2 regions of the Delftia sp. S65 genome follow, and region 2 is predicted to be linked to the other one. Evidence: riboswitches for the same ligand, from Rfam matches in the RefSeq annotation. Region 2 holds a riboswitch; the other holds the start of a gene.

Region 1 (4,197 bases), on a different contig from region 2:
CTTTTGACGGAGCGCTTGGCCAGCGTCATGGCCTCGGCGGCCGCCGTGGCCTCGTCCAGCATGGAGGCGTTGGCAATCGGCATGGCCGTCAGGTCGCAGACCATGGTCTGGAAGTTGACCAGGGCCTCCATGCGGCCTTGCGAGATCTCGGCCTGGTAGGGCGTGTAGGCCGTGTACCAGGCGGGGTTCTCCAGAATGTTGCGCAGGATGACGCCGGGCGTGTGCGTGCCGTAGTAGCCCTGGCCGATGAAGCTTTTGAGCAGCTGGTTGCGGCCTGCCAGCGCCTTGAGTTCGGCCAGTGCCTGGGCCTCGGTGGCCGCTGGCGGCAGCGCCATGGGCTGGTGGCGCCGGATGGAGGGCGGGACGATGGCGTCGATCAGCGCATCGCGCGATGCCGCGCCGATGGCGCTGAGCATGTGGGCCTCGTCTTCGGGCGCAATGCCGATATGGCGGGCCACGAATTCGGTGGCGTTCTCGAGGGCGGCAAGGGGCTGGGTGGAGGACATCAGCATGGAGGGACCTGTCTCAAAAGCTGAAAAGCGCCAGGGCGGGCCCTGGCGCCCGTCCTGGCCGGAAAGTGGCGTCAGTTGCTCTGTGCGAAGGCCGTGTAGGCGGCTTCGTCGAGCAGCGCGGCCAGCTGGCCTGCGTCGCTGAGCTTGACCTTGAAGAACCAGCCTTCGCCCAGCGGGTCGCTGTTGGCCAGGGAGGGGTCGTCGCGCAGGGCTTCGTTGACTTCGACGATCTCGCCGCTGACGGGCATGTAGACATCGGCGGCGGCCTTGACGGACTCGACCACGCCGGCCACATCGCCCTGGTTGAAGCTGGTGCCCACGGCGGGCAGATCGACGAACACCACGTCGCCCAGCGCATCCTGCGCGTGGAGGGTGATGCCGACGATGGCCGCGTCAGGGTTGGCGGCGTTGATCCATTCGTGGTCCTTGGAATACTGGATGCTCATGGCTTGCTCCGATAGAAACTGAAAAGAAACCTGTGAAAGGCGGTTTGAGAAAGGTCAGTGCGCACTGTAGCGGCATGCGATGGCAGGAAAAACGAATCCGCCGAACTCGATCCACGCCAAGCGCGCAGGCTGTCCTCAACCGCGGTGATAGCGGGGCGCCACGAAGGGCGTGGCCTGCACCTGCATGGGCACGGCCTTGCCGCGCACCATGGCCTGCAGCGTGGTGCCGACGGCGGCGCTGCCCGGCTCCACGTACGCCAGGGCCACGGGCTGGTTCAGCGTGGGCGACAGCAGGCCGCTGGTGACCTGGCCGACCTTGCGGCCGCTGGCATCCAGCAGTTCCGTGCCTTCGCGCACGGGTACGCGCTCCAGGGCCACCAGGCCCACGCGCTTGCGCGTGAGCAGCTCGGGCAACTGCAGCTGGGCCAGCACGGTGGCCGCGCCGGGAAAGCCGCCTTCGCGCTCGCCACCAATGCGGCGGACCTTCTGCACGGCCCAGTTCAGGGCGGCCTCGGCCGGGGTGGTGGTCGTGTCCAGATCGTTGCCGTACAGGCACAGGCCGGCTTCCAGGCGCAGCGAATTGCGCGCGCCCAGGCCCACGGGCCTGACTTCGGGCTGGGCCAGCAGGGCACGGGCAAAGGCCTCGGCGTGGCTGGCGGGCAAGGAGATCTCGAAGCCGTCCTCGCCGGTATAGCCGCTGCGCGTGATGTACAGCTCGGCGCCTTCCCAGTCGAAGTGGCCGCCCGTCATGAACACCAGCCCGGCCGTGTCGGGCAGCAGGCGCTCCATGGCGGCTGCTGCCTGCGGGCCCTGCAGCGCCAGCAGGCCCCGGTCGAACTGGGGCTCGATTTCACAGCGCTGGCCGATGCGGGCCTCTATGTGCGCCAGGTCTTCGTGCTTGCAGGCGCCGTTGACGATCAGGAACAGGTCGTCCTCGCGGCGCACGAACATCAGGTCGTCCAGAATGCCGCCCGCGTCGTTGAGCAGCAGGCCGTAGCGCTGGCGGTGTTCGCCCAGGCCCAGCACGTCCATGGGCAGCAGCGATTCCAGCGCCGCGCCGGCATCCGGGCCGCGCAGGCTGATCTGGCCCATGTGCGAGACATCGAACAGGCCTGCCGCCTCGCGGGTGTGCAGGTGCTCGGCCATCAGCCCCTGCGGGTATTGCACGGGCATGGAGTAGCCGGCAAACGGCACCATGCGCGCGCCCAGTTCCTGGTGCAGGTCGAACAGCGGGGTCTTGAGCAGATCGGTGGTGGAGGCAGCGGTCAAGGAGGGACTCTCTTTTCGGCAAGGGGCAAGGCACAACGCCATCCCGGAATCCCGGGATGTCCTGCCCTGCTGTCCGCTTTACCTGAGAGATTCACCCGCACCTTCCATGCGTGGGGCTTGCTCCTTCGGTGGATGGGGCACGCCGCCGTGCCCTGCATCTCTCTCCAGCTAGGAACGCCTGCGGCCGTGGCGGCAGGCGGTGCCAGTCCTTTTGCCTGAGCGTTCGGGACGAACCCTGCGCCTTCGGCGGTGCCGCTGCCTGTGACCATTGCGGCCGGGCGGGCACTCTCTCCTGACCGGCGCATTCTAGCTGCGGCCAGCGCCCGTGCGGCTTCGGGATTTCCGCGGGCCGGCCGCAGCTCCATGCGCTTGCCTGCATGGATGCATTTGCAAATTGCATAACTGTCTAAAAAATCTCCTACATTGAGATGCATCGATATATGAAATCTCGTGAGCGAGAAGGAAGAAGCGCACATGCAGCAGACGCTGGGAGACACATTGGCCTGGCCGGCACGTTACCTGCCGAACAAGGAAGCCCTGGTCGCTTGGGAGGGCGGCGAGCGCCGCGCCTGGACCTACGCCCAGCTCGATGCCGAAGTCAACCGCCACGCCCACGGCCTGGCCGAGCTGGGCATAGGCCATGGCGACGTGGTCGCGGCCTTTCTCTACAACACGCCGGCCTTTGTCTTCACCATGCTGGCGGCCGCGCGCCTGGGCGCCATCTTCAACCCCATCAACTACCGGCTGGCGGCGCAGGAACTGGCCTTCATCCTCAAGGACGGCGCAGCGCGCGCCCTGGTGTTCGAGCAAGAGGGCGGAGAGGTGGCCGCACGCGCCCAGGCCCTGCTCAAGGCCGAAGGCGGCGGCACTGGCACGGGCATCGAGCACTGGATCTTTGCCGACGATGCCCCGGCCGACCCGCTGCCGGTCTGGGCCACGCAGCGCCTGTCCGCACTGGCCAGGGGCCGCAGCAGCGCGCCGCCCCAGGCCCATGTGCGCGAGAGCGACCCCTGCATCCTCATGTACACCAGCGGCACCACGGGCCGGCCCAAGGGCGTGCTGCATACGCACCGCAGCAAGCTGGCGCACAACGCCCTCATGCACCAGACCATGCAGTTCACGCGCGACGACGTGGGCCTGGCCATGGCGCCGCTCAACCACACGGCCGAGCTGCACACCAGCTTTTTGCCGCGCCTGCAGGCCGGGGCCACCCAGGTGTTGCTGCGCCGCTTTGACGTGACCGAGGCCTGGCGCCTGATCCGCGAAGAGCGCGTGAGCTTCTTCTTCGCGGCGCCCACCATGGTCACCATGCTGCTGGCCGACCCCATCGCCTCGCCTGAGCAGGCGCCCGCGCTGCGGCTGGTGGAGTACGGCGGCGCCTCCATGGCGCCGCACCTGATCCGCGAATGGACACGCAAGGTCGGCAGCGACCTGGTCCAGGTCTACGGCACCACCGAGATGGGCCCCTGCATGTCCATCCTCCTGCCGCGCGAACAACTCTCGCACGCGGGCTCGGCCGGGCTGCCCTCCATGGGCCATGACCTCATCGTGGCGCGCCTGCGCGAAGACAACGCCCCCACCGATCCGGCTGAGGCCTGCCTGCCCGGCGAGGTGGGCGAGATCCTGGTGCGCGGCCCCTGCATGATGGCCGGCTACCTCAACCGCCCCGACGCCAACACCCGCGCGCTGGCGCACGGCTGGTACCACACGGGCGACCTGGGCCACATCGACGACGACGGCTATCTGTGGATCCGTGACCGCATCGACTACATGATCAATTCGGGTGCCGAGAACGTCTATCCCCGCGAAGTGGAAGACGCCCTGGTCGAGCACGCCGATGTGCTCGAAGTTGCCGTCATCGGCGAGGCTGATGAGCGCTGGGGCCAGATCGTCGCCGCCCACGTGGTTGCCAAGCCTGGCGCCACGCCCACGGCCGAGGCGCTGGACGCCTTCCTGGTCCACGGCGACCG
Region 2 (4,197 bases):
CGCGATCAATGATGACATTGTTTGCCGAGGAGCCAACGACGAATACCGCTTCGCCACAGGTCATGTTGGGCGAATTGGTGAGAGTGATATTCTTCCCACCAAGATAAAAGGTTTCCCAGGCGGAGTCCGCCCAGTTCTGGACTTGTATGACTCCCCCGAAATCGATGGTCAATGAGCCCGTGCCGGCTGGAACGGTGCCTTTGATCCAGTACCAGGCGCCACCGGCACCAGTGGTGGTGCCCGTATCGCCACCGCTGATCATCTGGGTTTGACCACAGGCATTGGTGGCTCCCGTCACGGCGCCGGACTGGGCTCCGCTGACGAATGTATTGGCACAGCGCACGTAAACCGTCTGATTGTCGACATACGGATGGAGGTTTCCGGCCGCATCCTTGGATGTCCCACTCTGTATGGTTCGTACCGACGTAGTCAGTGTCGGCGCAAAGACGATGGAAACATCGGCACTCGGATCCAGCGTTTGCAGCGTGTAGTTGGCTGCCTGAATGGCCGCTCGCAGCGTGCATGCGCCAGCAAAGGTGCCCCCCAACGTGCTGACACAGGTGGTTGGTGTCGTTGCATTGGCATTTGGAGCGTCGCTGTTGTCGGTGACCGTGAAGACGATGGTCGCCGCCAGTGCCGTGGATGAGATACCCGCGCATGAGAGCAGCAGCAAAGAGAACAGGTATTTCGCTGCACGCCACTTGCGAAAAAATGCCGAACCAGGCAGGCGATTGAGAACATGCATGATATTCCCCGTTTTCTCAAGGAGATATGACAGGAAAATGATTTTCCCAATGGCAATGGCCAACAGTTGTACCCAGCGCATTTGCATCGCCGTACCTCGAATAGTTCTATTTGAATCACGAGCTCACAACTCACCTTGCAGCCGGTGAGGTTGGAAGCAAAATGTTTCGCGCAGATCCTGCGCGTCAATCAGAAAAGGCGGATTTCCATCAACGTTTGCGAGCTGCTCCGCTGCCCATTGAGCCGGACACACCTTCAGTCGGGTTTGCGACGCAAATCATTCCTCCCTCCACATATTCACCGTGCTTGTATTTTTTCAGTGCCGGACCAGTTTCCATGGACCTGCACCTGTGCAACGGTAAGTCGCCTATCAGACATATACACAACTCATGGTTAACCCATGCAGGTCCAATCGACCAGAACATGCACTGACAAACCACCGCACACATCGATAGGCTAAATCATGTTTTTTTCTATTTCAATAGTTTTTTTACATGCAGTCGGAGACTCGTGCCAGCGCTACGAGGGAGGCGCTTGAGCGATCTAGGGAATACCCTGAATCGGCCACACCACATACAGGTAGTAACTGGTGGTATCCCGAGTACGACTGGAACCGGCTGCGCAAGCCACATAGAATCGCCCCTGCAGGAGAGCAGGCGGGCACCACGGTGCCGAGCCTCACCGAAGGCGCAAACTCCCATACACGCTCAGGTTCCGTACTGCAAACACAACATGCCGTCTGGAGAGCCGCCGCACGCAATATGCGGCGCACCGAAGGAGCAAGCCCCGTTCCCATGGACGGCGGTGAATCTCTCAGGTACCAAGGACAGGGGGAGCGGCAGCTGCGTCACGACGGACGCCGGCTGCTTGCTATTGAATCCATAGCTATCAGCTTCCGCGTGACCGGCACATGCCTTTGAAAGGGCATTGTCATGCGCGTCATCGTTCTCGGAGCCGGCCTGATCGGCACCGCCTCGGCCTACTATCTGCAATCTCTCGGTCATGAAGTGACCGTCATCGACCGCCAGGCTGCGCCCGGCGCCGAAACCAGCTTTGCCAACGGCGGGCAGATCTCGGTCAGCCATGCCGAACCCTGGGCCAACCCCGGCGCACCGCTGAAGTTGCTGGGCTGGCTGGGCCGGCAGGATGCCCCCCTGCTGTTCCGCCTGCGCGCCGACATGCGCCAGTGGCTCTGGGGCCTGTCCTTCCTGCGCAACTGCACGCCCGCGCGCACGCGCCACAACATCCAGCAGATCGTTCGCCTGGGCACCTACAGCCGCGAGGCCCTGCAGCAGCTGCGGTCGGACACCGGCATCCAGTACGAGCAGCGCATGCAGGGCATCCTGCACTTCTACACGAACGCCCGCGAGTTCGAGGGCGCGCTCAAGCCCACCGAGCAGATGCAGGCCCTGGGCTGCGACCGCCGCCTGATCGACGCCGACGAAGCCGTGCGCCTGGAGCCGGCCCTGGCCCATGTGCGCGGGCAGATAGCGGGCGCCACCTATACGGCCGAGGATGAATCGGGCGACGCCAACCTCTTCACGCGCGAGCTGGCACGCATTGCCACCACCACGGGCGTGCAGTTCCGCCACGGCCACCACGTCATGGCGCTGCGCACCACGGGTGCGGGCGCCAGCCGCCATATCGACCATGTGGAGGTGACCAATGCCGACGGCCGCTACGAACGCATCCAGGGCGACGCCTATGTGCTGGCCATGGGCTCGTTCAGCCCGCTGCTGGCCCAGCCGCTGGGGTTGCGCCTGCCCATCTACCCGGCCAAGGGCTACTCCGTGACCCTGCCGGTGCTGGACCCCGCCAAGGCCTACCAGGTCAGCCTCACGGACGATGAGTTCAAGCTGGTGTTCTCGCGCTACACCGGCGCGCAGGGCGACCGCCTGCGCATTGCCGGCACGGCCGAGTTCAACGGCTACGACCGCAACCTGGACCCCGTGCGCTGCGAGGCCATCGTGCGGCGCGTGCAGCAGCTGTTCCCCGGCGCCGGCGATACCGAACGCGCGCAATTTTGGAGCGGCCTGCGCCCCGCCACGCCCAGCAATGTGCCGCTGATCGGACGCTCGCCCATCGCCAACCTGTTCCTGAACACCGGCCACGGCACGCTGGGCTGGACCCATGCCTGCGGCTCCGGCATGGCGCTGGCCGACCTGGTCAGCGGCAGGCAGCCGGCCGTGGATTTCGATTTTCTGGGAGCTGCAGCCATGGACCCGGATCGCAGCGCAGGCACGGTGCGCCCGCGCGCGGTCTGAGGTTCAGACGGTGTGTACCGATACGGCGTGTACGGCGTGTACGACGCCTAGGCAGTGAACACCGTCAACACCCCGGCGAAGCGGTGCAGGCGGGCGTCCATGATCTCGGCTTCGGCGACGAAGCCGATCAATGGCACATCGCCCAGTGCGTGGCGCAGGGTGCGCAGCTCGGCATCGGGGCCGCCGAACAGGCCGCCGCCGCGGCCCCGGCAACTGATGTAGATGGCGCCACGGATGCGGGGCTGTGCCTCGCCTTCGGGCGCCGCCTCCTCGGGCTCCGCCGCATCGCGCAGCGCAGCGCCCAGTTGCAGCAGTTCCTGGCGCGCGACCTGGGCCTGGCGGCGGCAGAAGATCACCGAATGCCCGGCCTCCACGGCCGATGACAGGGCCACGCCCTGGCGCAGCGGGTCCAGCCCGACCAGGGTCAGCACCTGGGCCTCTTCGGTGAGCACGCCGTGGGCCATGCCCCGGCCCGGCGGCGCAATGGCCGCCAGCGTGCTGCGCACCGTGGTCAGCGCGGGCTGCCAGTCGCTGCCTTCCAGCTCCACGCCCAGCAGTTGCAGCAGGCGCTGCAAGGCCGGATCGCCATTGAGCCCGGTGACCAGGGCGCCGCGCGCCTCGGTGATCTCCAGGCCCTCGCCCAGCGGCACGCAGCCCTGGGCCATGCCCGTGATGCAGGGCACGCCCGCACCGAAGGCCACGCCCGAGAAGCCTCCGCTGAAAATGCCGCGCGCATCCGCATGCTGCGCATGCAGGTCCTCGGTGCGGCAGGCGATCTGCACGCCCTCCACGCCATCGTCCCCGTCATCGCCCACGCCGCCGAACAGCAGGCCGGACTCGGTGCGCTCGGACAGCTCGTACAGCAACTCGGCCAGCTCGGGCTGGCCGCCTCCGGCATGGACCAGGGCCGAATGGGCAGTGAACCCGGCCTCGCCGCCCGGCGCATGCAAGGGCGCCAGGCCCGAATACAGGCGGTAGTGCGCCGCCGGCACATCGAGCAGCATCACCGCGAGCGCGGAGCCGGACAGGTATTCATGGGACATGGCCAGCACGCCACCGGCCGAGCAGCCAGCCCAGTCCGCCACATGGGGCAAGGCCCTGGCCAGATGCTGCAGCAGCGGTCTTGCATGGGCGGCATGCGCGTGGGACAGGTACACCAGGCCCAGTCGGGGCCGCTGCGCGTGGCCCG

The links. A riboswitch is a leader RNA that binds a small molecule or an ion and turns the genes downstream of it on or off. The one in region 2 is predicted to bind glycine.
Region 1: it holds a riboswitch for glycine, as region 2 does, so the genes downstream of both, gcvT (glycine cleavage system aminomethyltransferase GcvT) here and IAE24_RS23830 (D-amino acid dehydrogenase) in region 2, are expected to answer to the same signal.

The regions. Positions count from the first base shown of each region.
Region 1 covers NZ_JACVUR010000045.1:20,589-24,785, forward strand. The annotation lists gene gcvP (aminomethyl-transferring glycine dehydrogenase) at 1-512, opposite strand, end outside; gene gcvH (glycine cleavage system protein GcvH) at 584-958, opposite strand; gene gcvT (glycine cleavage system aminomethyltransferase GcvT) at 1,094-2,227, opposite strand; glycine riboswitch at 2,287-2,405, opposite strand; glycine riboswitch at 2,421-2,532, opposite strand; gene IAE24_RS25290 (fatty acid--CoA ligase) at 2,702-4,197, shown strand, end outside.
Region 2 covers NZ_JACVUR010000039.1:4,176-8,372, forward strand. The annotation lists partial or broken gene IAE24_RS23825 (beta strand repeat-containing protein) at 1-832, opposite strand, end outside; glycine riboswitch at 1,474-1,584, shown strand; gene IAE24_RS23830 (D-amino acid dehydrogenase) at 1,677-3,008, shown strand; gene IAE24_RS23835 (FIST signal transduction protein) at 3,056-4,197, opposite strand, start outside.